DNA from 3 places in the Neobacillus sp. SAB-20_R2A genome. Region 3 is predicted to be linked to each of the others. Evidence: riboswitches for the same ligand, from Rfam matches in the RefSeq annotation. Region 3 holds a riboswitch; each other region holds the start of a gene.
What was found. A riboswitch is a leader RNA that binds a small molecule or an ion and turns the genes downstream of it on or off. The one in region 3 is predicted to bind S-adenosylmethionine.
Positions count from the first base shown of each region.

Region 1: linked by a shared signal. The riboswitch ahead of V5M37_RS06215 (methionine ABC transporter ATP-binding protein) and the one ahead of metK (methionine adenosyltransferase) in region 3 are both predicted to bind S-adenosylmethionine.
Region 2: linked by a shared signal. The riboswitch ahead of V5M37_RS24360 (O-acetylhomoserine aminocarboxypropyltransferase/cysteine synthase family protein) and the one ahead of metK (methionine adenosyltransferase) in region 3 are both predicted to bind S-adenosylmethionine.

Region 1 is NZ_CP145895.1:1,243,176-1,253,363, reverse strand. Features, by position in the region: gene V5M37_RS06220 (methionine ABC transporter permease) at 1-478, opposite strand, end outside; gene V5M37_RS06215 (methionine ABC transporter ATP-binding protein) at 468-1,481, opposite strand; SAM riboswitch class I at 1,580-1,689, opposite strand; gene V5M37_RS06210 (NAD(P)/FAD-dependent oxidoreductase) at 1,882-2,997, opposite strand; gene V5M37_RS06205 (vWA domain-containing protein) at 3,079-3,675, opposite strand; gene V5M37_RS06200 (hypothetical protein) at 3,771-4,250, shown strand; partial or broken gene V5M37_RS06195 (gas vesicle protein) at 4,449-4,739, opposite strand; partial or broken gene V5M37_RS06190 (gas vesicle protein K) at 4,762-5,025, opposite strand; gene V5M37_RS06185 (gas vesicle protein) at 4,997-5,236, opposite strand; gene V5M37_RS06180 (GvpL/GvpF family gas vesicle protein) at 5,236-6,066, opposite strand; gene V5M37_RS06175 (gas vesicle protein GvpG) at 6,089-6,319, opposite strand; gene V5M37_RS06170 (GvpL/GvpF family gas vesicle protein) at 6,309-7,073, opposite strand; gene gvpN (gas vesicle protein GvpN) at 7,073-7,972, opposite strand; gene gvpA (gas vesicle structural protein GvpA) at 8,048-8,293, opposite strand; gene V5M37_RS06155 (TerC family protein) at 8,537-9,298, opposite strand; gene V5M37_RS06150 (spore germination protein) at 9,482-10,188, shown strand, end outside.
Region 2 is NZ_CP145895.1:4,936,528-4,946,715, reverse strand. Features, by position in the region: gene V5M37_RS24410 (3-hydroxyacyl-CoA dehydrogenase/enoyl-CoA hydratase family protein) at 1-1,238, shown strand, start outside; gene V5M37_RS24405 (acetyl-CoA C-acetyltransferase) at 1,348-2,523, shown strand; gene V5M37_RS24400 (acyl-CoA dehydrogenase family protein) at 2,597-4,378, shown strand; gene V5M37_RS24395 (arsenate reductase family protein) at 4,558-4,917, shown strand; gene gcvH (glycine cleavage system protein GcvH) at 4,991-5,374, shown strand; gene V5M37_RS24385 (YusG family protein) at 5,484-5,723, shown strand; gene V5M37_RS24380 (toprim domain-containing protein) at 5,869-6,225, shown strand; gene V5M37_RS24375 (thioredoxin family protein) at 6,234-6,548, shown strand; gene V5M37_RS24370 (nuclease-related domain-containing protein) at 7,249-8,163, opposite strand; gene V5M37_RS24365 (SCP2 sterol-binding domain-containing protein) at 8,409-8,765, shown strand; SAM riboswitch class I at 8,847-8,949, shown strand; gene V5M37_RS24360 (O-acetylhomoserine aminocarboxypropyltransferase/cysteine synthase family protein) at 9,019-10,188, shown strand, end outside.
Region 3 is NZ_CP145895.1:4,763,645-4,773,832, forward strand. Features, by position in the region: gene V5M37_RS23390 (glycogen biosynthesis protein GlgD) at 1-120, opposite strand, end outside; gene V5M37_RS23395 (YtzC family protein) at 117-398, opposite strand; gene V5M37_RS23400 (TIGR01212 family radical SAM protein) at 600-1,562, shown strand; gene V5M37_RS23405 (class I SAM-dependent methyltransferase) at 1,559-2,131, shown strand; gene V5M37_RS23410 (tetraprenyl-beta-curcumene synthase family protein) at 2,164-3,249, opposite strand; gene V5M37_RS23415 (lysophospholipase) at 3,267-4,070, opposite strand; gene V5M37_RS23420 (gamma carbonic anhydrase family protein) at 4,224-4,748, shown strand; gene asnB (asparagine synthase (glutamine-hydrolyzing)) at 4,773-6,671, opposite strand; gene metK (methionine adenosyltransferase) at 6,904-8,106, opposite strand; SAM riboswitch class I at 8,372-8,505, opposite strand; gene pckA (phosphoenolpyruvate carboxykinase (ATP)) at 8,769-10,188, shown strand, end outside.

The DNA.
Region 1 (10,188 bases), 2.4 Mb from region 3:
GTGTTAAAGTAACACCTGAGATAATGCCGGATCTTGCTTCAAGTAATAGGACATCTTTTATTATCATCCACGGGGTTGCCCCGGCAGCAATAGCAGCTTCGATTACCCCTTTATCGATTTCTCTTAGAGCATTTTCTACGATTCTTGCGAAAAAAGGAATCGCCGCTACAGATAATGAAACACTAGCTGCAGTTGGACCGATGGTTGTGCCAACAAGTAAGTTAGTCAGCGGCAGCAATGCCACCAATAAAATAATAAAAGGAATCGAGCGAACCATGTTTACAATAAAACCAAGTACATTCTGGACAGCTCGATTTTCCATAAATAATCCTTTGTCGGTTATGTAAAGCAATATCCCAACCGGCAATCCGATTACCGTTGAAACCACCAGTGAAATTGCAATCATATAGATGGTTTGAAAAAATGCTTTATTGATATCCGGGATAAGCTCCATCAGATGTGCAAAATCAAAGCCCATTGTGTAACACCTCCACTTGTGCGGCCCGGTTTTCAATATAATTTAGGGCTTTTTCTATTTCCTCTTTTTGTCCTTTTAGCTCCATTATGAAAATCCCAAGCGGTTGCTCTTGAATATATTCTATTGAACCATGCAGAAAATTACCTTTTACGTTAAATTGTTGAAGAGTATCAGAAATAACTCCCTCTCCCGCCACCTTACCTTTAAAGGTAACTTTTATTATTGGCCCCTGGCAGCTTTTTAGAATGACTTCCGGGATTTCAAGGGTCACGACACTCTCAATAAATTCTTTTGTAAGTTCTGTATGCGGGTTGGCAAAAATATCATATACCGAACCTTCTTCCACAACTCGTCCATCCTGCATAATTGCCATCCGGCTGCAGATTTCTTTAACAACATCCATCTCGTGAGTGATCAATACAATGGTGATGTTGAGTTCTTTATTGATTTTTTTCAATAGATTGAGTATCGACTTTGTTGTCGTAGGGTCAAGTGCTGATGTTGCTTCGTCACATAAAAGCACCTTCGGATTATTTGCGAGAGCCCTTGCAATACCGACTCGTTGTTTTTGACCACCGCTGAGTTGGGATGGATAGACATCACGTTTATCAGAAAGGCCGACCATTTCAAGGAGTGCCTCTACTCTAATTTTAATTTGTTCTTTTGGCATGTTGGCTGCTTTTAAAGAAAACGCAATATTCTCGTAAACCGTTTTTTGACTGATTAAATAAAAATGTTGGAAAATCATACCAATCTTAAGCCTTGCTGAACGTAGTTGCTCGCCTTTAAGGGAGGTAAGGTTTGTGCCATCAACCATAATACTTCCCGATGTGGGACGTTCTAATAGATTAATACATCTGAGCAGGGAGCTTTTTCCGGCGCCTGAATAGCCGACGATACCGAAGATTTCACCTTCCTGGACGGTTAGTGAAACATTATCAACACCTTTTACTTCACCCTTTTTTGTCTTATAAATTTTACTAAGGTTCTTTATTTCAATCATACTGATTACCTCATTTTTCCGATATCTAAACTAGACTTTATACCCAAACAAAAAGCCCCATTCATTCTGAAAGGGGCGTCGAAATTAAATAGAATTTCGGCTTATCTTTCAGAATGAAAGTACTGTCATTCTGCAGGAATTGGCACCTTCCCAATCGGGGGTTGCCGGACGTCATCGGGCCATGTCCCTCGGTCGCTCTGGATAAGAAAATTAAATTAACAAATAATTAAGTTATATTAAGATAGTACAAATCTATTTTTGTTTTGTCAATCATCTAAATTATAGCGCAATTTACCCGATAGCGTTTTCAACATTGTCATATCAACTTATTATTAATTTAAAAATTTTTTTGTTCGATTAGAAAAGAGCTTTTCGCATGAAAAGCTCTTTGTGCATAACATTAGGCTAAAGCACCAGCAACATTATAATTATTAAAATCAATTTCTGCTTGTTTACCTAATACCAGTTTTGCAAGTTCGGCACCGAGATAGGGCCCACTGGTTAATCCGGAGGAGCCTAAGCCATTTGCTAAGTAGATTCCTTCATAATTTGGTAAAGCCCCGATTACCGGAAGAAAACCAGGAGTAAAAGGCCGAAAGCCTACCCTTGTTTCCAAAATTGTTCCACTTGCGAGACCAGGAGCAACAGCTAAAGCTTTATTTAAGATTTCTTGGACTCCTCCAGCCGTTACCCGATTATCAAATCCTGCATCATTTTCGTGGGTTGCTCCAATGACAACACGCCCACCTTCAAAGGTTAGAATATATTGATCAGATGGTGGCATGACTACAGGCCACGAGTTTGTTTCCATGTCTTGCATATGTAAATGTATGATTTGCGCCTTTTGTGGCCTTACCAAAAATTCAACTCCCAGCGGATCCAAAAGTTCCTTTGCCCACGCTCCTGCAGTGACTATGACTTGATCAGCGAATAGTAACCTATCTGATACTTTAACTCCTTGGACTTTATTATCACTACTAATTAATGAAGCATCCCCTTTAACAACTTGGGCTCCATGTTTTACTGCAGCGTTAACAAGTGCATTACGTAAAGCCCGGCCATTTACACGTGCCCCGCCACTAACAAAAACTGCCCCAAATTCATCGGACAACGGCGGAAAAAGTCGATTCGTTTCAGTTGGTGATAAAATTGTTATTTCGCCGATTTCGGGAGCATCCTCCCAACGGGTCCGTGCCCGTTCTGCCATCTTTTCCAACTTTGCTGGATCAGTGTGAATACTTAATGCCCCAACTCGTTTATAACCCGTATCTTTTTCCCCATCTGCTTCTAACTGAGCTATTAATTCTGGATAATACCGGGCTCCACCTTTAACCAACTGGTACCAGGCTTTATTACGCCGTTGGGACAACCATGGGCAAACAATCCCCGCAGCCGCGTCAGTGGCTTGACCGGGGACATGCCGGTCCACTATGATAACCTCGGCCCCCCATTTTGCAAGGTGATAAGCAGTGGATGCTCCGAGTATTCCTGCCCCAATTACAATTACCTTTTGCATAACTCACCTCAAGACAAAAACTCAGTCTTATAGACTGAGCAAAGTAGATACTATATATATTACAACAAATACACTACTGCTTTAAAGTTTCCTTGTGCTCTGCCTTCTCTCCATTACTTGCTCACACACCATATTATACATAATCTCAACACCTTTTTCAGATGCTTCGAAGTTAAAGGCATTTTCAACATCAATCCCAAGACAGCCCGCTTCTTCCTTAGCATCGATGTTTGCCCCCAAAAAGATAAACTCCCAATTATATTTCTCCTTTTGGTGCTTGATGAGCTCCTTCACTTTTGTATAGGAAAATTCACTACTTGCGTTTTCCATTCCATCAGTCGTGATCACCAATATTACCTTACCGGGCTTATCATTTTCAGGAGTTTTGGATAACCGATATCCTACGTCAAGAATGGTTTTCCCCACTGCATCCAACATTGCCGTCATACCTCTTACATAATACTCCTGATCAGTGAGGTTAATCTGCCTTGCATCAACCCCATTCCATAGGATTTCGTATTGATCGTCAAATAAAACAGTTGTTACCCGTGTCTCCCCTTCCAACTTCCTCTGTTTCTCAATAAATCCGTTAAACCCGCCAATCGTATCACTTTCAAGTCCAGCCATTGACCCGCTTCGGTCAAGCAAGAAAATAATTTCAGTCATATTCGTGTTCATCTCTATCATCCTTTCAATATTGTTTATAAAATAATAATAGGGTATTAAATCTGGGAAATGGTCGCCTCTCAAGCGACATTTTTGGGGGTAGAATTATGCTGGATAAACACTTGCTAGTAGAATTGCAGGAATATGTTGAAAGAAACTTAAACATCCTTACTTACTCAATGATGGAGTCTAATGAAATACATAGTCTCGAAATAGAAGATTTTATTAAAAATAAGCGCCAGCCGACCTTCAACGAAACTCTATTCAAATTGATAGATAAAAAAGGAGCTGGCGACACAGAAACCTACAAAAAAGCCGGATTGGATCGCAGGCATTTTTCTAAGATCCGCTCGAATCCAGAATACCGCCCACGAAAAAATACAGTAGTGGCCTTGGCGCTTGCCCTTGAATTAAACAAAAAAGAAACCGACAAACTGTTAAGTTCGGCCGGTTTTTCATTGTCCGACAGTGAAACCTTTGACTTGGTCATCCAATTCTGTCTAGAGAAAAAAATATATGATGTCCACGATGTCAATCAGGCGCTGGACTATTTTAGCCTGAAGCCATTGATGGGTGTGGCAGAGTAGGTTTACCCAGTAGTCACATTTCATTCCATACTAAAGAGTAAGGGCCGTCTTTTCCAGACTGCCCCCGTTAACCTCTTATTCATTTAATGATTGATGGCTCTCCTGGGAATCCCCTAACAGCTCATCGCCTAATAGTAATTCTTTTGCTCTTTCCTCAGAGGGCTCTGCTAATAGAATTTCTTTTTCAGGAGCAGGCAATGATTTTTCTGCCACCAATTGCTCCAATCGGTCGACTCTTTCCAGTAGACGGGCATGTTCTTCCTCTGCCAATCTGGCTTTGGAAGAATAATACGGATCATTCACCCACCAGTCCATGCCTATTTCTCTTGCCTTATCTACTGAGGCGACCAACAGCCTGATTTTGATTGTTAATAAATCGACATCAGCCAGGGATATTTTAATATCACCCGCTATGACGACCCCTTTATCCAGTATTTTTTCCAAAACCTCAAGCAAATTTGAAGATTGAGGTGCATGCTGAATGGGCATAGTATCTCTCCTGTCGTTCGTCTTACAATAATCTCCCCAGCGGGCCTAGTTCTATATTTAGTTCTTCGTTTTCTAAACCAAAGACAATCTTTAATTCTTCCATTTTTTCTTCCAGTCTCATCAGTGTCAGCCCTAATTCCTCTAACTGTTCATCCGTAAGCGAATCACTTTCCACTCTCCGCATCGCCTGCCGTTCCATCAGCTAGCGAAGCAATTCGATAATCGTCAGGACTAATTTAGCTAACCCTTGCTCAACATTATTGGAGTCTAGCGGCAAGCGTTCCATTTTCTATTCCCTCCCTGCCATTCATACGTTCATAGGAACCAAACGCACTTTCAATTGACGATATAAGCAGCTTAAGGTCGACTATAATTAAGTCAATATCGGCAATAGAGATCAGGATTTCTCCCCGTACGACCACTCCTGTATCAATGATTCCATCTAATAAATCCAAAAGCGTTACTTCTTTGTTTTCTAAGGGATGATACCGTTCCATTACACCTTCTCCTTCACAAACTTAGCGAAGTGGTAGGGCGGCCATGGTCCTGTTACCTGAAACGAACATCCTAAAGCTTCATACGTTTTTTCTAATTCAGCTATTTTATTTAAAAATTGTTCCACTTTACTTTCGTGGATAAGAAAATCATAATTTCCAACCATCTCATCTTTTCTTTCCGTCACTTCTTTTCCCCAATTTTGGCGGAGATTTGAATCATCAATGACGGATCCTAGCTGGGGTAAAATCTCATGGCGCCATTTGGCTTGCTCAAGCTCGAATTCCGCAGCGACTAGTTGATCAAGCTTTTTCCTCATCAAAAATTGTTTTCCCTTTGGCATCGAGACTAATTTTCGCTTCATCTCCGTGATCGCTGGATTATTCTTTAACACATAGGATAAAGCCAGCTCGGAATCACAAAACAGCTTCAAATTCCATTCTTGTTTCCCCTTAAGATAAGTAAGTTTTTCTAGTAGTAGATGGTATTGTCCAGTCAGTAAGCTTTCCAAATTACCTTCGGTTTGAAAAATTGTACAAAATGACATCGGGAGAATGGTAAAATTCCGCTGAAAGTCTGCAATGATTTCATGATGATGAAACGCTTTTCCCTGCAGCCATTTAGCATCCTTTAAAAGAAGATCAATTTGTTGTTGGGAATAGTTAGTGGCACTTACTGGGGTAACGAGTGCTGCTAAATCTTGAAAAACTTTAATGATAATAGGGCTGTGGTCAATTCCTAAAACGTCTGGAACCTCTGATTTCTGCAGTTCCTCTGCTATGCAAACTCCGTACACATAAATGAATTCACTATCTACTTTTGTAAGAGTCATGTTACCTCCTCCTTTAAACCCATTACTCGCCTTTTTCTCTTTCTTTTGCTGTTTTATAACGATTAAGCAGTTCTTGTTCCCGCTCTAAGTAGGTTTCTTCGTCTAGTTCCCCCATTTCGTACGCCAGGTGCAATTCCATCAACTGCTGTTGAATATACGGAATATTGTAAAGCTCCTGCTCAGCCTCATCCTGAATTTTCTCTGCAAGCTTTAGTATCGATCGAATGGGCAGTGTAAATAATTTATGAATCATGATTTTCTTCAATCCTCAATCGAATATTGACAAAGTTATACGCCGGCCATGGACCTGAATATTTAAATTCCGCCTTATCCTTCCAGGATTCATATAATTCGTTTACCTTTTGGTCAAAGGCTTCTTCTTGTTCCCGGTCCACTAAAAACGCGGCATTCAATAAAATTTTCCCGGGAATGGTATTATTCTGCTTGCCTGCCTCTGCCAATTCCAATAATGGTTCATAGATTTCCATGTCTGCTTGTGCTTCAAGACGTAATACAAAGTTTTGGGCTACTTCACCCAATTGGATTTGCTCGTAAAAAGAACCGGGGGCAGATAGATTCTTTTTCCCAGATTTCCATTCATTTAAAATTGGGTCATTTGCTATTTCTTGTTCCACCCATTCCCGCCTGACCATAACCTTTAGACCAACTTCTATCTTGTTGTCCAATACTATAAACAAGTTTTCAAAATGATCATGTAAATTCTCCATTATCAGCAGTACATCTTTATCCGAATGAAACACATTTCCAAAGCTCATCGGAATGACACAATATTGTTTCATTACCTCCGTAATGGTTTGTTGATGAGCAAATAAATGATGACGGTCCGGTAATACCTCTCCACTAGCCTTGGCAGCAACCATCGCGGTATTTTTGTAGTGGATTGTATAAATCTCGCTTTCCTGTCCGTTAATCGTTACTTTTCCAAATGTTTTTGGTTTTGTTTCACGAATGGCACAGAAGACATAAACTCCGCTTTGCTGGTCCATTACCCCTCTTCCCTTCTCAACATTTCCTGTAAAATTAGCTCCTTAATTTCTTTATGCTTTAAATCAGGAAAATTTTGATTCACCGGTCTTGTTAATACATCGAAGCAAAGTGTCTGATAATCTTTGTTCCCAGGGCTAATCGGTATATTTGCCTCCTTTGCAATCGTGGCAATCATAAGTGAAGCCCGCAAGCTCGGGCAAAATCTCTTTCCATAGCTTCTAAGATTGGAAACGAGTCTTACCACCTCTTTTGCTTCGAGTTCGCTAATTTCAATTTTCTTTCTGATTATTTCAGCCTCTGTTTCTTTGTCACAATAATCAAGGTTAATTGTTATTAGCCGATCTAAAAGCGCATCTTGGGTATGAAAGGTCCCTGCATATTCATCTGGATTACTTGTAAAAATAATGGAAAAGTTCGGATGGCATTTTACAAATGTTTCCTTTTCTTTCCCGTAAACAGGGAGGATTTTCTCCTCTAATAGGGCTAAAAATATATTATTCGTTTCTGGGCGAGAACGTGAGAACTCATCGTAAATTACGATATGGCCGTTTTTCACGGCATCGATGAGCTGTCCCTGGACCCAAATTGGTTTTATTTCTTTTTCTGTTTTATAGACTGACCGAATATAATTATCCACTACCTCTCGCTTAACAACACCATAATGATGCCCTAACAGATCTTTGTTTGACATTTCATGGTGTCCGCGGATAACGGTAACAGGCCTGTTAAATTGCTTTGCGATATATAAAGCCAAGCTTGTCTTTCCTACACCGGATGGACCGACAAAATGGACGGGATAGCCGGCCTGCATATATCGGAGGCTCCTCAATATAATTTCATCGAAAAATGCAGTTTTAACAAACCCTCCATCTCCATCTATCTCCCTTCGCTGATTCAACATCATTTACTCCTTTCTTTTTAGCAAAAAAGCCAAGGCTTTAAAAATATGCCTCGGCTCAGCTTTTTTAACTATTTAAACTGCTTCTTCCATATCGAGAAGTTCATCATCTTCTTTATCCTTTTTAAGGAGTCCAACCGCATCTGCATATTTCAACCATGTTTTTACACTGGCAATAACAATCCGTGCCTCAATTGTAAGCAGCTCAATTCCAACTAACGAAACACAAGCCCAGATGTCAATAACCACGCCTTTATCCAGAATACGGTCAACAACCTCGGCTAAGCTTGATGAATCTACACTTTTTTGAATGGCAGCCATTTCATCCCCTCCTTTCATTGACAAAAAAACACGGGAGATTCCTATAGAATATTCACTCATTCACCTGCAGTTACTGAAGACCTTCCCTTCATTACAATCATAGATAATACGAATTTCTATAGTATATGAACAGAAGTATGATTGGCATAGACTAGTGTTCTTATATTTGAATAATATTAAGTGAGTGAACAAAAGTAGCCCACAAAAAAAATACCCAGTCCGAAGACTGGGTCCAATACTATTCTAATGTGATACTTTTTCTCCTCTTCTGGAACGAATCCCATGAATGATAAAGGTAACTAGGAACGCCAAGACAAGGACAACGATAAAGATCTCATTTGCAATATGAATATCGATAAGTGTCAATCCCATTTTTACAGCAATAAAGGTAATCAGCACATAAGCCGTTGTTTCAAGCTCCGGTACTCGGTTCATTAAGCCGATGAAAAACGTGGCAACGCCCCGCATCATGAGAATACCAATCATTCCGCCCAGCAGAATGACCCAGACTTCATCGGAAACCGCCAGCGCGGTAAGGATACTATCCACTGAAAAAGCCAAATCCATTAGCTCAACGCTGATAACAGTCGCCCAGAAGACCCCAAATGTTTTCGTTAACCAGCCTTTTGGCTCCCGTGCTTTTTCCTCTTCTCCATCCTCACTGCTCTTAAATCTGTCAATAAAGAACTTAACAGCAAGCCAAAGTAAATACAACGCACCAATTAATTTAATAAACCAAAGCTTGATCAAAAACGTTCCCAGTCCGATGAAAATAAAGCGAAATACGTACGCTCCCCAAAGACCGTATACCAATGCTTTCTTTTGCTGCTTTTTCGGTAAAGGTTTTACGAACGCCGACAACACCAGCGCATTATCCGCCGATAAGATACATTCCAGTACAGCCAATGAGAGAATTAATCCCCAAGCCTTAGGCGAAGTTAATACCTCTGCCCACATATGCCAGTCAAGCATCGAGACATAAGTGGCTAAAATATTATCTACCATTCAACATTACTCCTTTGTTGTTCTCTATCTAATATTACTACTTGTCAAGATTTTTATAAAATTATTTTGCTGCAATATCGTTGAGTTAGCTATTTTATGTCGTGTCCCTCTATTAGTACATAATTCCATTTTTGCTGTTAAATACTAACTTAACATGGTCATTAGAAGTCTGGTGGTGGACAAATGTTTTTTAAAAAGAGGCCAAAACAAAAAACGGTTACACATTATGAAACGCAAGAAAAAACCATCAGTGAAGTATTGGATAAAGCCAATCAATCCAGTGATTTTTCGACGATATCTTCTCCATCGAAAGATGATTTCATAATAGTAAGTTACTATAGCACGTTAATTGATTACGATTTACTTCATCGCTCACTGCTTCAAAAGATTAAGGAGAATTCTACCGTCATCACCACACTATCTGATTTAAAAAGGATTATTCCATTAGAAAACTTTCAGATAACCCGAGATGCAAAAGAAATTGAAAAAGGGCTCTTTAAAGGAGCCGCCTTGGTCCATTTACGTAATGACAATCGGGAATATGCCCTCATTAGTCTAGAAAACTCCCGGCTTGGCATGCGGGAAACAAATGAAGGCGAAAATGAGTTTAGCGTGATTGGCCCGAAAGTTGGATTCATTGAAGATTTAACTACAAACCTTCATTTATTGCGAAGCCATTTAGTTACATCCGACCTTATCTTCGAAGAATTTGAAGTAGGGACAAGGTCGAAAACAAAAGTGATTGTCGCCCATTTGGCGGGAGTGACAAATCCGCAATACGTTCAAACTGTTAAACAGCGGATCCAAGACCTTGATATAGAAGTCATTTATGATAACACACAATTGGAACAGTTAATTTCTGATCACTCCTCAACCATATTTCCTTTGTA
Region 2 (10,188 bases), 170 kb from region 3:
TTTCTATCGACCGTGCCATGAAATGGGGCTTCGGCTGGGAGCACGGACCGTTCGAAGCATGGGATGCCATCGGTGTTGAAAAATCGGTAGCAAAGATGAAGGAACAAGGCATGGAAGTCCCTTCGTGGGTAACCGAAATGCTCGAAAAAGGCTTTACTTCCTTCTATAAAGAAGAAAATAACGAGCTTTACTACTACGATAAAGGTGAATACAAGCTTGTTGAGTTCAATCCAAAAGCGATTGATCTTAAGAAAATTAAGAAACAAAAAGGCGTTATTAAGAAAAACAGCGGCGCAAGCCTAATCGATATCGGTGATGGAGTAGCACTCTTAGAGTTCCATTCTCCAAACAATGCACTTGGCATGGACACGATTCAAATGATCAACTTTGCTGTAGATGAAGTGGAGAAAAACTACAAGGGCCTTGTTATTGGCAACCAGGGCAAGAACTTCTGCGTAGGTGCTAACCTGGCAATGATGCTGATGGAAGCGCAGGATGACAACTATTGGGAGCTTGACATGGTAGTTCGTCAGCTGCACAAAGCATTATTAAAAGTAAAATACAGCGCCAAACCGGTTGTCGCTGCGCCATTTGGCATGACACTTGGCGGCGGTGCTGAGGTTTGCCTGCCATCTGCACATATTCAAGCTTCTGCTGAAACGTATATGGGTCTTGTTGAAGTCGGTGTCGGCCTGCTGCCTGGCGGAGGCGGAAACAAAGAGCTTTACATTAAGCACTTGGAAAACATTCCAAACGGCGTACAATTTGACCTGCAGCAGGTTGCCAATAAAGTTTTTGAAGCAATTGCCACTGCGAAGGTTTCTACTTCTGGTGAAGAAGCACGCGAAAACAACTTCTTAAGCAAAGCCGACGGCATCAGCGTCAACGGCGACCATCTTTTATACGATGCGAAGCAGGCTGTTCTTGCACTACATGAGAAAGGCTACAAAGCACGCGTAAAGAAAAAGGTTCCGGTTGTCGGTGAAACAGGCTATGCAACACTTTTACTTGGTGCGGAAGCGATGAAGCTTTCCGGCTACATTTCTGAGCATGATTTAAAAATTGCCAAGAAAGTTGCTTACGTCATTGCCGGCGGTAAAGTACCATATGGTACCGAAGTCGACGAGGAATATCTATTAGACCTTGAAAGAGAAGCTTTCTTAAGCTTAATCAAAGAACCTAAAACACAGCAGCGCATGCAGCACATGCTTGTGAAAGGGAAGCCGTTAAGAAACTAGAAAACGAGCTCTAAGCATAAAAAATTATGTGACAGCCAGGGGCCCTCGTGCCCTTGGCAGCCATATAGATTCGTATATTCCAAGATTGGAAGAAAGAGAGGGAACTTGCATGAGAGAAGCGGTAATCGTTGCCGGAGCAAGAACACCGGTCGGCAAATCGAAAAAAGGAACGCTTGCCCAGGTTCGTCCTGATGATTTGGGGGCATTAGTCGTTAAAGAAACATTAAAGCGTGCCGGAAATTATGATGGAAATATCGATGATTTAGTCATTGGCTGCGCGACACCTGAAGCAGAGCAAGGCATGAACGTGGCAAGAAACATTGGGGCATTGGCAGGACTTCCGCACACGGTTCCAGCCATTACTGTCAATCGTTTCTGTTCATCCGGTTTGCAGGCAGTTGCATATGCAGCACAGTCCATCATGCTTGGGCACACTGACACAGCGATCGCCGGCGGCGTGGAATCAATGAGCTTGCTGCCAATGGGCGGACACGTGATCCGGCCAAACGCAAAATTAGTCGAAAGCGCACCGGAATATTACATGGGAATGGGTCATACAGCTGAAGAGGTAGCGAAAAAATATGGCATTTCACGTGAAGAGCAGGATGCTTTTGCAGTGAGAAGCCATCAACGAGCTTTCAAAGCCATCCAGGAAGGCAAATTTGTTGATGAAATCGTTCCAGTTGATGTTACTTTCCGCTCTGTCGGCAAAGACAATAAACTGGTTGAAAAAACAATCAAGTTTTCTGTCGATGAAGGTGTTCGTCCGGAAACGAATCTTGAAACACTTGCAAAGCTTCGTCCTGCATTCTCGGTAACAGGTTCAGTAACTGCCGGTAATGCATCACAAACAAGTGATGGTGCGGCTGCAGTAATGATTATGGACCGTGAAAAAGCAGAAGCGCTTGGCCTTAAGCCATTAGCAAGATTCCGCTCCTTCGCTGTCGGTGGCGTTCCGCCGGAAATCATGGGTGTCGGTCCTGTTGTTGCCGTTCCAAAGGCACTTAAGCTCGCTGGCCTTGAGGTTTCCGATATCAACCTGTTTGAATTAAACGAAGCCTTTGCTTCCCAGTCCATCCAGGTCATCCGCGAGCTTGGCCTTGATGAAGAAAAAGTGAACGTAAACGGCGGTGCGATTGCATTAGGCCACCCGCTTGGCTGTACAGGTGCAAAATTAACTTTAACGCTAATCAATGAACTTAGACGCAGACAGGAACAATTCGGTGTCGTTACCATGTGTATCGGCGGCGGAATGGGTGCTGCAGGCGTATTCGAATTACTTTAATTTATTTGGCGGCGGCCCTGCCCTCGAGCGAGTCGCCCCCACCCTGCCAATTTAAAATTAGGAGGAATTTTCGATGACTGAAACTAAAAAAATCGTTAAAGGCGGAGCCTTTTTAATTGAAGATCTTACTTATGATCAAATCTTTACCCCGGAAGATTTTACGGAAGAGCATTTAATGATTGCCAAGACAGCTGAAGACTTTGTGGAAAAAGAAGTTCATCCTGTTCTTGAGCGTCTTGAAAACCATGAATTTGATATTACTGTCAAGCTTTTAAAGGAAGCTGGCGAACTAGGTCTATTAGCTGCTGACGTTCCTGAAGAGTACGAAGGTTTAGGCTTGGACAAAATCACTTCATCTTTAATTACTGAAAAAATGGCCGGCGGCGGCGGTTTCGCGCTTTCCCACGGTGCACACGTAGGTATCGGTTCACTGCCAATCGTTTTATTCGGTAACGAAGACCAAAAGAAACGTTATTTACCAGCTCTTGCATCTGGTGAAAAACTTGCCGCTTACGCACTAACTGAGCCAGGTTCAGGTTCTGACGCTCTAGGCGCAAGAACGACTGCCAAATTAAATGCAGAAGGCACTCACTATATTCTAAACGGCGAAAAGCAATGGATCACCAACGCCGGCTTCGCAGATGTATTTGTTGTTTACGCTAAAATTGACGGTGAAAAGTTCTCAGCATTTATCGTAGACCGTAGCTTCCCTGGCGTTTCTACCGGCGCTGAAGAAAAGAAAATGGGGATCAAGAGCTCATCCACTCGTACCCTTATTTTAGAAGATGTCCCAGTTCCAGTTGAAAACCTATTAGGCGAAATCGGCAAAGGCCATGTTATCGCGTTCAACATCTTAAATATCGGTCGTTACAAGCTTGCAATTGGTGCTGTGGGCGGTTCCAAGAAAGCATTTGAAATGACTGTAAAATATGCAAACGGCCGTCAGCAATTCAAAACACCAATTTCTCAATTTAATTTAACAAAAGAAAAGTTCGGAACATTGGCTTCTGAAATTTATGCTGCTGAAAGCTCCGTATGGCGTACAATCGGCCTATATGAAGAAAACCAAGGCAAGCTTTCCGATGAAGAAACTAAAGATATTAAGAAACTTGCGGATTCTATCGCTGAATATGCAATTGAGTGTTCATTAAACAAATTCTTCGGCAGTGAAGTGCTTGCCCATGTGGTTGATGAAGGTGTACAAATCCATGGCGGTTACGGCTTCATGCAGGAGTACCCAATTGAAAGAGCATACCGTGACGCCCGTATCCAGCGTATTTTCGAAGGAACAAACGAAATCAACCGTCTTCTTGTTCCAGGAACGCTTGTGAAAAAAGCGATCAAAGGCGAGCTTCCATTATTCCAAAAAGCAATGGCCCTTCAAGAAGAATTAATGATGTTAATGCCTGAAGAGCCAGGCGATGAGCCATTAGCACAGGAAAAATATCTAGTAAAGCAAGCTAAGAAGCTTGCGCTAGTTGCCGCTGGTTTATCAGCTCAAAAATTTGGCAAGGCCCTTGAAAAAGAGCAAGAAATCCTTGCAAATATCGCTGATATCATTTCAGACGTATATTCAATGGAATCTGTTGTGTTACGTACTGAAAAAGCAATTGCCAAAGACGGTGCAGAAAAGAACCAGCAGAAGCTTCTTTACACTCAAATCTTCTGCCAAGAAGCGTTCAACCGTATCGAAGCTGTTGCCAAAGAAACACTTGTGGCTGTTGAACAAGGCGACATGCTGCGCATGATGCTTTCGACACTAAGAAAGCTGACTCGCCACACTCCAATCAACGTAATTGCGAAAAAACGCGAAGCTGCCGATGTCATCATCGAAGCAGAACGTTATTTAGTTTAATATCTTGTACCGGGTCCCTTTTGTTCATGTAGGGGCCCCTTTTTTATTTTAGAATTTTTTCGAAACTTGGCAGGATTTTCACGAAATTAGTCGAATTGTTTGGTTGGATATTTTTTATTTTGAAAATAGTTATGGTAATATTCAATTATGACTGAATTTTAGTAAAAGGCGGTGAAAGGATGTCTTTGACTTTTTACTGGTATCCGAAGTGCGGAACATGTCGAAACGCAAAAAAGTGGCTTGACCAGCATGAAGTTAATTACGAGCCTGTACATATCGTGGAAAACCCTCCATCCCGTGAGGAAATTCGAGATTTTTATCAAAAAAGCGGCTTGGAATTAAAGAAGTTTTTCAACACTAGCGGAATGAAATATCGTGAATTAGGCGTTAAAGACAAATTAAAGACCGCTTCCGAAGATGAACTGTTAGACTTGCTTGCGTCTGATGGCATGTTGCTGAAACGCCCGATTTTAACAGACGGTGAACATGTCACTGTCGGCTTTAAAGAAGATGAGTTTGAGAAAGTATGGACGAAATAGTCCATCATTAAAATGGCAATCGATTTATTTCGATGATAGATATTATTAGCAAAATCATGGAGGGATTTAGACAATGAGTACACCAAAAGAATTGCGTTATACTGAAGAACATGAATGGGTAAAAAACGAAGGCAGCCTCGTGCGTATTGGAATCACCGACTTTGCACAGCATGAATTAGGAGACATCGTTTTCGTTGAACTTCCTGAAGTCGGCGATGAAATCAATGCCGGCGAACCATTCGGCAGCGTTGAGTCTGTTAAGACGGTTTCCGAACTTTATTCTCCGGTAAGCGGCAAGGTTGTTGAAATTAACGAAGACCTGAACGATAACCCTGAATATGTGAACGAATCTCCATATGAAAAAGCATGGATGATCGTGGTTGAAGTCTCAAATAGCGGCGAGCTGGATGAACTGCTGACTGCTGAGCAATACGAAGAAATGATTAAAGAAGATTAATTTTTTGAGCAAAAAAGCGCCCATTGCGGGTGCTTTTTCTTTTTATTACCACTTTTTCTTCTGCGTTAATGGGGAAACTATAAATAAAATTATATGGCAGGTGGAAAAAATGACATTGAATCAACATAAGATAGACGTAACAGACCGGGTAGTGGGCAAGCTCAAAAATGGAGAATTAGAGCTGTTTTTGGAAAATCAGTCAATCGGCATATGTAAGCTTCCAGAGAATGTTCAAATGAAGCTTGAACATCATTTTGAAGCCGAAGGCCAAAAAATATATCAGCATGTCACCACAACAGAGGGCCGGGATGCCAAGTATACTGACTGTGATGATGGTGGATGGTGCTGAGAAATGAAAAGATTCCATCATCTTTTAAGCAAATTCCTATTTTAAAAATACTAATGATGGTATAGTTGACATACAAAGATGTGTACACGTATTAGTAATTCCGGAATATGTTAACAGTAAACCACTTCATATCAGGTGATGGATGATGAATGATTCGTATGTTGACAAAGTTCTTATTGTGGAAGGAAAGTCGGACAAAAACAAGGTCAAGAATATTTTAAAAGAGCCCGTCGAAATAATTTGTACAAACGGGACCATTAGCCACACAAAGTTGGATGAGTGGATTGATATTCTTGAGGACAAAGATGTCTACATTCTTGTTGACGCCGACGCTGCAGGTGAAAAGCTGCGCAAGCTTTTTAAAAGAGAATTTCCAAATGCAGAGCATTTATATATAGACCGAATGTACCGCGAAGTGGCAACCGCCCCAGAGCACCACTTAGCAACGGTTTTGCTGGGGGCAAACATTGACGTGCATAAAGAGTTTTTAGAGATGGGCTGAAGTTACTGATGTTAGAATGGAATCGAGATGAATTTTCCGCGTTTTGGGAGAGTGGCGAGCGCGGCGTAGTTTACTTTTATACACCCATGTGCGGGACCTGCCAAGTGGCCGGGAAAATGCTAGTTGTCGCGGAGGCAGCACTTGGGGATGTTAGTATTGGAAAAATGAACCTAAACTACTACCCCGATTTGGCTCAGTCTTTTGCGATTGAGAGTGTGCCGTGTTTATTGTTTGTGGAAGGTGGGCGTGTTGCAGAGACGCTTTATGCATTTCATTCGGTTCCGTATTTGTTGGAGAAAATAAAAGGGTATTTGAGAGGATGAGCAGACGCCGGGTGGGGCGTCTGTTTTTTTATAAAGCTATAGTATATGGGTAAATTTGGTGAAAATGATCTTATAAATCATAAGACCAGATTCGTTAGTTGGAGAGAGAGAAATGATTTTATAAAGGATTCATAAGACCAGATTCGCTGGTGAGAGAGAATGGAATTGTCTTATAAAGGGTTCATAAGACCGGATTCGTTAGTTGGAGAGAGAGAAATGGTCTTATAAAGGATTCATAAGACAGATTCGCTGGTGAGAGAGAATGGAAATGGTCTTATAAAGGATTCATAAGACCAGATTCTCTGGTGAGAGAGTGTGGATCTGGTCTTATAAAGGATTCATAAGACCAGATTCGCTGGTGAGAGAGAATGGAAATGGTCTTATAAAGGATTCATAAGACCAGATTAGTAGGCCAAAGAGGGTGGAAATGGTCTTATAAAGGGTTCATAAGACCAAACTCACCGATCAGAGAGGGTGGAAATGGTCTTATAAAGGGTTCAAAAGACCAAACTCACCGGTCAGAGAGGGTGGAAATGGTCTTATAAAGGGTTCATAAGACCGAATTCACCGGTCTGAGAGGGTGGGATAATCTATAAAAGATTCATAAGCGCCCTAAAGTAAAAATTTGTAATAAAAACAAAAAAGTAATACGATTAACCACATAATTACTTTTGAAGAAATGGATCGAATTCACACCAAGTTATTCGTAATAAGAATATTTCACTTTCCCTCTAGTGGTAAAATGCTTCTGTAAAATCCTTCTAATTTTCCTTTTGTCAATCTTCTTCCCGCACCACTCAAACACCAAATTCGTACTAATCTTCCTTTCAGGAAAAAGTAATCGTAACTCCCTCACACACCGCAGCACCGCAGACTCTAGTTTCTCCTCACACCCACACGCATTACAAACCATTTTCCTCTCCCCAACAGAAACCGAAAATGAATTGCAGTTCGAACAATATGGACCCTTTATCAGCTCCTCATATCTATAAGCGGGCTTTGTAGCATTTGGATAATCACCTTGATCCAAAGAAATTAACAGGTCTGCCAGTCTCTCATGGCCACCATTCAGGTTTGATGGGATATTTTCTAATTTTCTTATGAAGCGATTGAGTTGTGTTGAGAGAATAACATGATTGTTTTGAGGAGCATTGTATAGGGTAAATGTGGGGCTAATATGAACCACGTAGGATTCAACCGGCAGATTAAATCTGTACTCTTCGAGAAGCTGCCGCAGCTTGGACTCTGCCTTCAACAATTGAAGGATAGGGTCGTCAATTTCGGTATCATTTTTACAAAAACGGTCGGGATCAGATTTATAAATATAGTCTCCTTCAAAATTTTTAACATCAATCAGGTAAATTGTTTTTTGAAAAATAATAATCGTATCGATTTGAAAGTATTTTCCTTTCAATTTAAAGAGCAAGTCATTTAATACGATGCAGTTATTCTTCAATCCTTCAGAAATAGCATCAAACATCAATTCTCCTTGATAGCCTTTTTCAAGAGTGTAATACTTTCTCCTGTCTGTATCAGCAAGTGCCATACGCGGGTTTAAGGCCCGTAACATAAGCAACTCCTTTGGTACTCCGCGCGATTTTTTTGGTATAGGCATAGTCCACATCCTCTCAAATAATTAAAAATACCCATATCCAATTTTACTCCAACTTACTGAAACGCAAATTAGAATGTATGAATATTTTGTTAACATTACCAGAATCTTGCATAGTCCGACATATTTCTCGGGAAATGTTAATATTTCCCCACCTGTTCGAAGATAATGTCGAGCAATTCATAAAGGAATAGGCGAATCGCTGCTGAATAGTAATTGGTATAGACGAGGATTTCGGAGTGATTAAAATGATAGAAGAGGTTAATAGCTTTTTAAAAACATTCAAAGACCAAGGACATATTCTTCCGCTAATTCAGCACGCAGAACTAAGGATTAACCTAAGCACCACCGAACAGCAATCGTTTCAACTGGTTATTAAAAACGGGGAAATATTCGCCCTCTATGACTCACACCCGGATCAGGCAAATTGCCAAATCCACGGCGGCCCGCAAGAACTAAAGCAACTTCTGGAAGGGCAAGAAAGATTAAGGGTACTGCAACGGATTGGCGCCCTGAACGTAAAAGGGGCACTAAGGACCATATTACTACTGGAATCACTATTTTATTTAACTAAAGCCCAGACAAATCTTGCCGAAATAATTTAATCAAAGGTATTGACTCGGAATTAAAGTTCAGGTATTATTTTTTTAGAATATTCAAGCAACGAACAGCAAACTAAATATACATTCTTATCAGGAGCGGCGGAGGGACTGGCCCGTTGAAGCCCGGCAACCGGTGGACCACACGGTGCTAAATCCAGCAGAGCAAACGGGCTCTGAAAGATAAGAAGAGCGGAGAACCCCCATCTTCTTATAGGAAGCATGGGTTTTATTTTTATATTGGGAGGGAATAAGAACTATGTCAGAAAAACAAAAGAAGTTAAGGTTTGAAACACTAAGTGTTCACGGTGGTCTCTCACCAGACCCTGTAACAGGAGCACGGGCGCTACCTATCTATCAAAATAACGCCTACCAATTCAAAAGCACAGAGCATGCCGCCAACCTATTCGCCTTAGCGGAACCTGGGTACATATACACAAGGATTCACAATCCAACCACAACTGTTTTCGAAGAAAGAGTATCGCTCCTAGAAGGCGGCGTTGGCGCACTGGCAGTGGCAAGCGGTATGTCTGCCATCACATTGGCCATCTTAAACATTGCCGAAGCGGGTGATGAGATTGTTGCTGCATCCAATCTATATGGCGGAACGTATAATCTATTTGCAGTGACCCTGCCTAAATATGGGATTAATGTGAAGTTTGTCGACCCTGAGAATCCGGAAAACTTCCGTGCCGTCATAACGGAAAAAACAAAAGCTGTTTTCGCTGAAACGATCGGCAACCCAAGCTTAAGAATCCTTGATATTGAAAAGGTAGCCAATATTGCTCATGAAGCAGGGGTTCCTCTTATCGTGGACAACACCTTTGCAACACCATACCTATGCCGTCCAATTGAGCATGGCGCTGATATCGTCGTTCACTCCGCAACCAAGTGGATATTAGGTAATGGAACAACTACAGGGGGCATTATTGTCGACGGAGGCAAGTTCGATTGGAATTCACCGAAATTCCCTGGCTTTACAACGCCAGACTCCAGCTATCATGATCTTGTCTATGCTGAGGCGCTTGGACCGGTTGCTTATATTATTAAAGCACGCGTACAGCTTCTCCGGGACTTGGGGCCGGCACTAAGCCCGCAAAGCTCATTCCAGTTTGTTCTTGGGTTAGAAACGCTTCATGTACGGATGAAAGAGCATGTCGCCAACACCAAAAAGGTAGTGGAATACTTGAATAATCATCCTGCGGTTGAATGGGTTTCTTATCCGGGACATCCATCACATCCTGATTACGAATTGGCGCAAAAATATTTACCTAAGGGCGCTGGTTCGATGGTTGTATTTGGTATTAAAGGCGGAAGAGAAGCCGGTGCGAAATTAATCGATGCAATCACCCTATGGGCGCACGTGGCCAATGTCGGCGATGCCAAGAGCTTAATTATCCACCCTGCAAGCACCACACATCAGCAGCTG
Region 3 (10,188 bases):
TTCATACTTCTTTTTAGCTTGTTTAATGATGTCTGCATCTTTTCCAAACTCAATGTCCTGATTGTTAATTCCGTTTCGCGTTTTTTGTTCAGGGTTTTGCTGTTTTGAACGTTTTTTCAAAACTGTTCTCCTCCTCGGGTCCCTTGTAAAATCAAACTATTTTGCAGCTGCTGAACCTGCAATCTCATTCTGTGCAGCTGTTCCCGCTGCTGCCCATTAGCGCTATGAGCCATCGTACAGATATCCTGATACGTCTGCTCAAGATTTTGCAGCGCCGTCGTATAATCATTATCATTGTAATGTTCCTGAAGACTGCTTTGCTTATACTGCTCCTCGGCGCAGCGAAGACAATCCTCCACCTGCTGCGTTAAGTTTTCCATTGATTCGCGAGTAGCCATGTAAGAACCCCCTTCTTGATATGGCCCGACCTAAAATCATTCAATTGAAGCGCACAGCTTCATTTCTTATTTTGTTCCTCATTCTTTTTCCTATTACACGATTGAATTGATAAATCCTGGCAGTGATAAATACAGTTGGATAAGCATTATCTTCATGATAAAATTTACTTTATGCTAAAAAATATAAAGGAGTTTTCCTGAATGCTTCAGACAAAACCTTTTCTATATGCAACTGATGATAAGCGTTACCATACATGGAACTATCACCTGCGCCAGCAATTTGGGCACAAGGTATTTAAAGTAGCCTTAGACGGCGGCTTTGACTGCCCGAACCGTGACGGTACCGTTGCCCACGGCGGCTGTACGTTTTGCAGCGCCGCAGGTTCAGGCGATTTTGCCGGAAACCGGATCGAAAGCTTGGAGAAACAATTCAACGATATAAAAACAAAAATGCACACGAAATGGAAAGACGGCAAATATATGGCCTACTTCCAAGCATTCACCAACACCCATGCTCCAGTCGAGGTTCTTCGTGAAAAATACGAAACGGTTCTTAAGCAGGAAGGAGTGGTAGGTTTGTCGATTGCCACCCGGCCTGACTGTCTTCCAGATGATGTTGTGGAATACTTGGCCGAACTAAATGAAAGAACTTATTTGTGGGTTGAGCTTGGCTTGCAGACTGTTCATGAACGAACCGCTGGGCTCATCAATCGTGCCCATGATTTTCAGTGTTATGTCGACGGTGTGGCCAAATTAAGAAAGCATGCCATTAGAATTTGCACCCACATTATTAACGGACTCCCGCTTGAAACCTATGACATGATGATGGAAACCGCGCGAGAGGTCGCAAAGTTGGATGTGCAGGGCATTAAAATCCACCTTCTGCATCTGTTAAAAGGAACACCAATGGTAAAGCAATACGAAAAAGGCATGCTCGAGTTTTTATCAAAGGAAGACTATGTAAACTTAGTATGTGACCAATTGGAAATTTTACCGCCGGAAATGATTGTTCACCGAATTACCGGTGACGGACCGATTGATTTAATGGTTGGACCGATGTGGAGCGTTAATAAGTGGGAAGTCTTGAACAGTATTGATGCGGAATTAAAAAGACGGGACAGCTGGCAAGGTAAGTTTTTTCAAAAGGGGTTTGTTGACCGATGAAACTGGAAAGGATTCTTCCGTATGCCAGAGAACTACTTCAAAAAGCAGTTAGCCAAGGTGATATAGTTGTGGATGCCACATTAGGGAATGGGCATGATACTGTATTTCTCGCTGACCTGGTTGGTGAAAGTGGCCATGTTTTCGGTTTCGATGTTCAGGAACAGGCTGTCCAGGCTGCTCAAGAACGATTAAAAAAGCAAGGGCTGTCAGAAAGGGCCACTCTTTTTCACGCCGGTCATGAAAAATCCGCCGAGCTTATACCAGCTGTTTATCACAGTAAGATTACGGGTGCTGTTTTTAACCTCGGCTACTTGCCTGGCAGCGACAAAACGATTGTCACTCGGCCCGAAACAACCGTCACCGCGATCGAACAATTGCTTGAACTGATGGCACCTGAAGGAATCATTGTTCTTGTTATTTACCATGGCCATGAAGGAGGCGCGATTGAGCGCGATGGCCTTTTGAAATACTGCCGCAGCCTGGACCAAAATATAGCCCATGTCCTGCAACATCAATTCATCAATCAAAAAAACAATCCGCCATTTATTGTGGCGATTGAAAAAAAATAGCAAAAACCAGGCGGGTGCCTGGTTTTTTATTATTACATTTTCATAAGCAGCCGAGTCACAAATGATGGCATCGCTTTTTGCAAAGAACGGTACATTAGTCCATTGAAATAAAAGAAATAGCTGATCCAGCCGCCTGCTTTGATGACTTTTTTGGCCAGCTTCCTGACATCCCTCTGCTTACGGACCTTGGAATCGGATAAATAGATGCCAAGCAAGCCGCGATTAATAAGCTGATGAAATCCTTTGTGAGGAAGAAACTCGGTATGCCTGTCCGCTTCCATGACAAAATGCTTTAAGCGATTAAACAGCGTTTCCTGGTTTTCGTAATAAAAGCAGAAATTTAGGTCGCCTCCGGCCATATCCTCCTCTTGGTCAATAAAATAATCCAAAAGAATATGCAGACCTTGTATGTAAGGGAAATAGCCATTACGGATATTTTCAGCATCGCTGGCTGTAAAATCATCCCGCATCGCGTAAGACACTAGACAAAATATTCCTAATGTCGAACCCGAGCAGGCTGAGAACTCGTACCATTCCATTTTCGGCAAGTGGTTTTGATGGCGTTGAAACCAATTTTCAAGCCTAGGCACCCGTTCTTCCTTTTTTACATGCTTGTGAATTTGCAAATCACAATAGTATTCGCAAAGTTCAAGCAGAAATTCTTTTATAAATTCATAATGTTTCAATTCCCTTAAAACACTGCGGCATGTCTCTGACAAATCATTTAAATAACCGCCGTCATCCTGGTCCTCGCGAAGACGGTAATAGTTTTTCCGATCCGCATGTAATACAAGGGCATCTGACATTGATTCATGAAGAGCCGCAAAATCATTTGGATCAAGTGATGTGCTCCGGTCACAAAGATTGTCCAAGTAATCGCTAATTGTTTGGTAGGCGACAATAAACTTGACCGCTTTTTTATAGTGCTCCTGAGCAGTCAATGCCATTATGGCACCGCCTTCACAATGAAATGTCTTATGCTCGATGCTGGCAAGTGCCTGCTTCCTGAGTTCCGGATTAGGAATTTTTTCGGCGCGATTTTTCCAATACGCCAATTCTTGATGGACAGTCGGAATGATTTTGCGATAAACCCTCGACATAAGGGTGATTGGCTTCATGGAAAAGTCCCCCCATTCTATACGATATAACCGATGGCTTTTAACTGGCTGTAAACAAAATCCTTAGCATATTCAAATACTTCTTCCCGTTCGGGTTCATTAAAAATTTCGTGGTAACATTTGGGCCATTCTTTAAATCTTTTTTCCGATAATGGAGCATGATTAAACCATTCTTTCACGCTGCCTTTATTCACAATTTTGTCATCCCCGGCCTGCATTACCAGCATGGGTACATCACGTGTTTTTCCGAGGTTAAGGAAAGCTTGTTTGATGGCATCCGCAAGTTCACGATACCATCTTACCGAAACCTTTGTCACGTAAAGAGTATCATTCGAATCAGCTTCCCTGACATCCTCATTCCTCGTTGCCATTTGTACTGTCAGCCCTGAATTCATTCTAAAGGACGGAAAAACCACATTTAAGGCATAGGAAAGAAAGTTTAACAATTTGGATGGCGGCTTGATTAAGCCTAAACATGGAGAGGACAAAATCACGCCAGCAATGTTTACTCTTTCTTCTTGAAGGAGTCGAATAGTAATCAACCCGCCCATACTATGGCCCAGCAAAAAAACAGGCAATTCATATCGATAGGCTGCTTGAACCCAATCCTTTACTTCAAATATGTATTCATCAAAGGAATCGATATGTCCGCGGCGCGATCGTGTTGTCATTCCCTGCCCGGGAAGGTCTGCCATAATGACATGAAAACCGGACGTGCGCCACATCTCAATCAGCCATCCGTAGCGGCGATGGTGCTCCATGGCGCCGTGAACCATGACAATAACAGCCTTCGCTTCCCCTTCTGCTTCCCACTTCCACATAACTGATCCCCCTAAAACGTTATCATTTTTTGTATTTTACCATATAGGAAAGACTAATAAGAATCTAAATGAATTTTTTAATTGCGATATTTTTTGTCATTCCCTGGCTTGATTCGTTAAAATAGAATTATCATTCAAAAAGGAGCGAGCATGATGATTTACCCTTTTAAAGATAAATACCCTGTTATTTCCGAAACTGCCTATATTGCAGATTATGTAACCATTACAGGAGATGTTGAAATCGGCGATGAATCCAGCGTCTGGTTTAATTCCGTTATCAGAGGCGATGTAGCGCCAACAAGAATCGGTAACAAAGTAAACATCCAGGACAATTCCGTCCTGCATCAAAGCCCAAATAACCCACTTATTTTAGAGGATGAAGTGACCGTTGGCCATCAGGTCATATTACATAGCTGCATCATCCGAAAAGGTGCACTTATTGGAATGGGATCGATTATTTTGGACCAGGCGGAAATTGGCGAAGGTGCCTTTATTGGTGCTGGCAGTCTTGTTCCGCAAGGCAAAAAAATTCCTCCTAATACATTAGCATTTGGAAGACCAGCTAAAGTTATTAGAGAAATCACTCCTGAAGACATTAAGGAAATGGAAAGAATCACAAGAGAATATGCAGAAAAAGGGCAATTTTATAAATCCCTACAAAAAGGCACCCAATCTTAACGATGGGTGCCTTTACTTTTCCATTTATCTACTCGCTAATACTATATCTTTTTTATACTCGCTTTGAAAGGAGTATACTCCTTCAACATACACCTGATGCCAAACCATAAACATAAGAACAGTCCAAATCTTTCGGCTGTTGTCAGCTTTATCCTGACAATGGTCATCAAGAAGCTTTAACAGGTACGTCTTATTGATTAAATGGTCCGTCTGGCTTTCACGAATGATATTTTTTGCCCAATCATTCATCTCAGCCTTTAGCCAATGGCGGATAGGAACAGGGAAGCCAAGCTTCTTCCTGTTTAGAACATGGTCAGGAACGACCCCTTCGGCAGCCTTACGCAAAACGTACTTAGTAGTGCCGTTAGCTGTTTTCAAGCTAGTTGGGATTTTCGAGGCCACTTCAAATACTGCCTTATCTAAGAACGGCACGCGTAGTTCCAATGAATGAGCCATCGTCATTTTATCAGCCTTTAGTAAAATATCGCCGCGCATCCAAGTATGGATATCAATATATTGCATCCGGTCAACCGGATCATAGCCTCTTGATTCCTCATAAAGAGGTTTGGTGATATCGGTATAGTTTAAGCCTTCACGATAGACACTCAAAAGCTCACGTTTTTCCGCTTCGTCAAACATCTTGGCGTTACCAATGTAGCGCTGCTCCATCGGTGTCACCCCGCGTTCAATAAAGCTCTTTCCTTTCATCCCTTCCGGAAGCATATCGGCAATTCCTTTTAGAAGGACCTTTCCGACTCTAGGAATTTTATTGAAAATCTCCAAATCGCCAGGTTCGCGGTAAATATTATAACCGCCAAACAATTCATCAGCGCCTTCGCCTGAAAGAACAACCGTAACATGCTTTCTCGCTTCACGGGCGACAAAATATAATGGAACACAGGCTGGGTCGGCAAGCGGGTCATCCATATGCCAAATAATTTTCGGAACTTCTTTCATATATTCCTCAGGCGTAATGATATAACTGATGTTTTCTACGCCAAGCTTTTCAGCTGTTTCCTTGGCGACATCAATTTCGCTGAAGCCATTGTGCTCAAATCCGACGGAAAACGTTTTAATAGCCGGATGGAATTGCTTTGCAATCGAGGCGATGATGGAAGAGTCAATCCCACCTGATAAGAAGGAACCAACCGGAACATCACTGCGCATATGCTTTTCAACCGAATCAAACAGAATATCACGGATTTCCTTTACGAAATCATCTTCCGATTTTAGTACTGGGTGAAAATGTGCCTTCCAGTAGCGGTTCATTTCCATCTTCGAGCCGATTTTTTTTGTAAAATAATGGCCTGGTTCAAGCTTTTTAATTCCTTCAGATAGGGTATCAGGTTCTGGAACAAACTGATAGGTTAAATAATGCTGCAAGGAATCATAATCTAGCACATCATTTTTAAGAGCCAGCAAAATGCTCTTTTTCTCAGAAGCAAAGAAGGTTCTGTCACCATCCTCCATATAAAAGAATGGTTTAATTCCAAACGGATCTCGTGCCCCATAAAGTATTTGTTCCTGCTTATCCCAGATAACAAAAGCAAACATCCCGCGCAAGCGTTCAACTGCTTTTTCTTTTAGCTGGCTGTAGAGTGCAATGATAACCTCTGTATCAGAGCTTGTGGAAAAAGTTAGTCCTTCTTTGAGTAACTCTTCACGAAGCTCGACATAGTTATAAATTTCACCGTTAAAAATAATCCAGTATCTTTCGTTTTCATACGTTAGCGGCTGGTGCCCGGATTCAATATCAATGATACTTAACCGGCGAAAACCAAATTGAATATGATCATCATAATAATAACCAGCATCATCTGGTCCACGATGGGTTATAATATCGTTCATATTTTTAAAAAGCTGCTTTTCTTCGTCACGATAATTTTGCGTTTTGTCATGTACACAACCGATAAAACCGCACATTATGTACCTCACCTACTCTATTTCAAAATATCCTTTTGTAAAAACATACTCTCTAATACTACCACTTTTTTTTCAAAAATGGCACTGTGAACAAAAGGAAAATCATGTATCATCATTTTTCACTTCAATAGTCCTACTTAAACATTTTATTCCAATTTTTAAAACACTGAACAAGAAAATAGACGTTTAATGAAAAATGGGAGTTACACCTTAATGCAACTCCCACTCCATATTATTTTCCTTCTGCCTGCTCACGTAATGCATCTGCCTTATCAGTGCGTTCCCAAGGAAGATCAACATCCGTACGGCCAAAATGTCCGTAAGCTGCTGTTTGCTTATAGATGGGGCGGCGTAAATCCAGCATTTTAATGATTCCTGCAGGGCGCAGGTCAAAGTTTTTACTTACTAAGTCAACCAATACCTCTTCGCTGACTTTGCCTGTGCCAAAAGTATCGATGGAAATCGATACCGGTCTTGCTACACCAATCGCATAAGCAAGCTGGACTTCACATTTATCAGCTAAACCTGCTGCGACAATATTTTTTGCAACATAGCGTGCAGCATAAGCGGCAGAACGGTCAACCTTTGTCGGGTCCTTACCGGAAAAAGCGCCGCCGCCGTGACGGGCATAGCCTCCGTAAGTATCCACGATAATTTTGCGGCCAGTCAGTCCTGCATCCCCCTGCGGTCCGCCGATTACAAAGCGGCCGGTTGGGTTTATAAAATATTTTGTATTTTCATCGATTAATTCTTTTGGTACAACCGGATTAATGACATGTTCCTTAACATTGCGCTGGATTTGCTCTAGTCCAATTTCCGGATGGTGCTGGGTGGAAATAACAATTGTATCAATCCGAACCGGTTTGTTGTTCTCATCGTATTCGACCGTTACTTGTGTTTTTCCGTCCGGACGAAGGTATGGAAGGATATCCTCTTTACGAACCTCTGTTAACCGGCGGGCAAGCTTATGGGCTAAAGATATTGGAAGAGGCATCAGCTCTTTCGTTTCGTTACAGGCGAAGCCGAACATTAAGCCTTGGTCACCTGCACCAATTGCTTCAATTTCTTTATCTGACATTTGACCTTCACGAGCTTCAAGTGCTTGATTGACACCCATGGCAATGTCCGGAGACTGTTCATCAATAGAGGTTAACACTGCACATGTTTCCGAATCAAAGCCATATTTCGCACGAACGTAGCCAATTTCTTTGATCGTCTCACGAACAATTTTTGGGATATCTACATATGTAGAGGTAGTGATTTCGCCGGCAACTAGAACTAAGCCGGTCGTTACTGATGTTTCAGCAGCTACGCGGGCATTTGCATCCTTTGCTAGAATGGCGTCTAAAATAGAATCAGAAATCTGGTCACAAATCTTATCAGGATGACCTTCAGTTACTGATTCAGAAGTGAACAAATGGCGTTTTAGTGACATCTGAATTCCTCCTATAATAATGAAATAATGAGGCTGCTTTTTTCAAAGGTTAACACCCTTTCCAAATAACCTCCATTTTGATACGGAACTCATCCCTAATAGTATGAAATAAACATCAGGTTTTTATGAAATACTACCGAAAAAACCCAACCGAAATTCTTTAGAAGATTAGTAAAGCGATTCAAACAGCACGTGTGTTTGCCCAATAGACAAAAAAACCTTTCCATGAGGAAAGGTTGAATGCAAACATTTTGCGTGCCTTTCACTCTTATCGTTCAAGGACAAGCCTTGCATCAGGTTGAGCACCTTTGCCCGAAAAACGACTAAAAATAGACATTTTCCTAGTTGCAGGTTGCTGGGTTTCATAGGGCCTGTCCCTCCACCAGCTCGGGATAAGAGAGTATCCGTTCAAGGTTAAATCATACCCCAGATTCTTAAAGTATGTCAATGTATTTTTTAGCAACATTAACCAAAATATACAATGGAGTATGATACAAAATATGCTTAAACTGTTTTTTTCATGACTTTTTAATCACCTTTAGAATAAGGTATAAAATACAGCATAATTTCGTCAATTAGTATAGACTATTATTTTAATTGTGTTATACTAATCAATATTAATATATCAAATTAAAAAAACCATAAAAAGGAAGGTTCATTAAATGAATTCTGTTCATATCCCAAATGAATTAAAGGAATTACTTAATGAAAGTAATGTCCAAGTCCAATTATCTGTGCCGCAGCTAGTTGAAAAAATCCTCAGCAGAAAAGAAGGGACACTCACTTCCACCGGAGCGGTTCGTGTTTCAACAGGAAAATATACTGGGCGGTCTCCAGAAGACAAATTCACTGTTTTGGAGGAGTCAACCAAAGATAAAATTGCCTGGGGTTCTTTAAATCAGCCAATCTCACAAGAGACTTTCGATCATCTTTATAATAAGGTATTAGAATACTTAAAACAGCAAGAAGAAGTTTATGTATTTAAAGGCTTTGCTGGTGCTGATAAGAAATCACAACTGCCGATTCAAGTCATAAATGAATTTGCTTGGCATAATCTTTTTGCCCACCAGTTGTTCATTCGGCCTTCGGAAGATGAACTTCTGACTCATAAAGCTGAATTTACAGTAATTGCTGCCCCTAATTTCAAAGCAGACCCGGCAGTCGACGGTACGAATTCTGAAACCTTCATTATTATATCATTTGAACGCCGCGTAGTTCTAATTGGAGGAACTGAATATGCGGGGGAAATGAAAAAATCAATTTTCTCTGTCATGAACTATTTACTGCCTGAAAACAATATTTTCTCTATGCACTGTTCAGCGAATGTCGGCATTGAAGGGGATGTTGCATTATTCTTCGGTTTATCCGGAACTGGAAAAACAACTCTTTCCGCAGACCCTAATCGCCGTCTAATCGGCGATGATGAGCACGGCTGGTCATCAAATGGCGTCTTTAATATTGAAGGCGGCTGCTATGCAAAATGTATAAATCTATCCCGTGAAAAAGAACCGCAAATCTTTGATGCCATCCGTTTCGGGACCGTTCTTGAAAATGTTGTGATTAACCAGGAATCGAGAATTCCGGATTACGATGATGGAACATTAACAGAAAACACTCGGGCCGCATATCCAATGGAGGCCATTGATAATATTGTCCAGCCTAGCATTGCCGGGCATCCGAATACCATTGTGTTTTTAACTGCAGATGCATTTGGTGTTCTTCCGCCAATTGCTAAATTAACAAGGGAACAAGCAATGTACCATTTCTTAAGCGGATTTACATCAAAGCTTGCTGGCACAGAGCGTGGCATTACTTCACCGCAGGCAACCTTCTCAACCTGTTTTGGTGCACCATTCCTGCCGCTGCCGGCTACACGCTATGCCGATATGCTAGGAGAAAAAATACTTGAGCATAACGTTAATGTGTTTTTGGTCAATACAGGCTGGACTGGCGGAGAATACGGCGTTGGCAATCGTATGAAACTCTCATATACAAGAGCAATGGTGCAGGCAGCTCTTGAAGGAGAACTAAATCACGTAGAAACCGTTAAGGATACATTCTTTGGCCTAAATATCCCGCTCC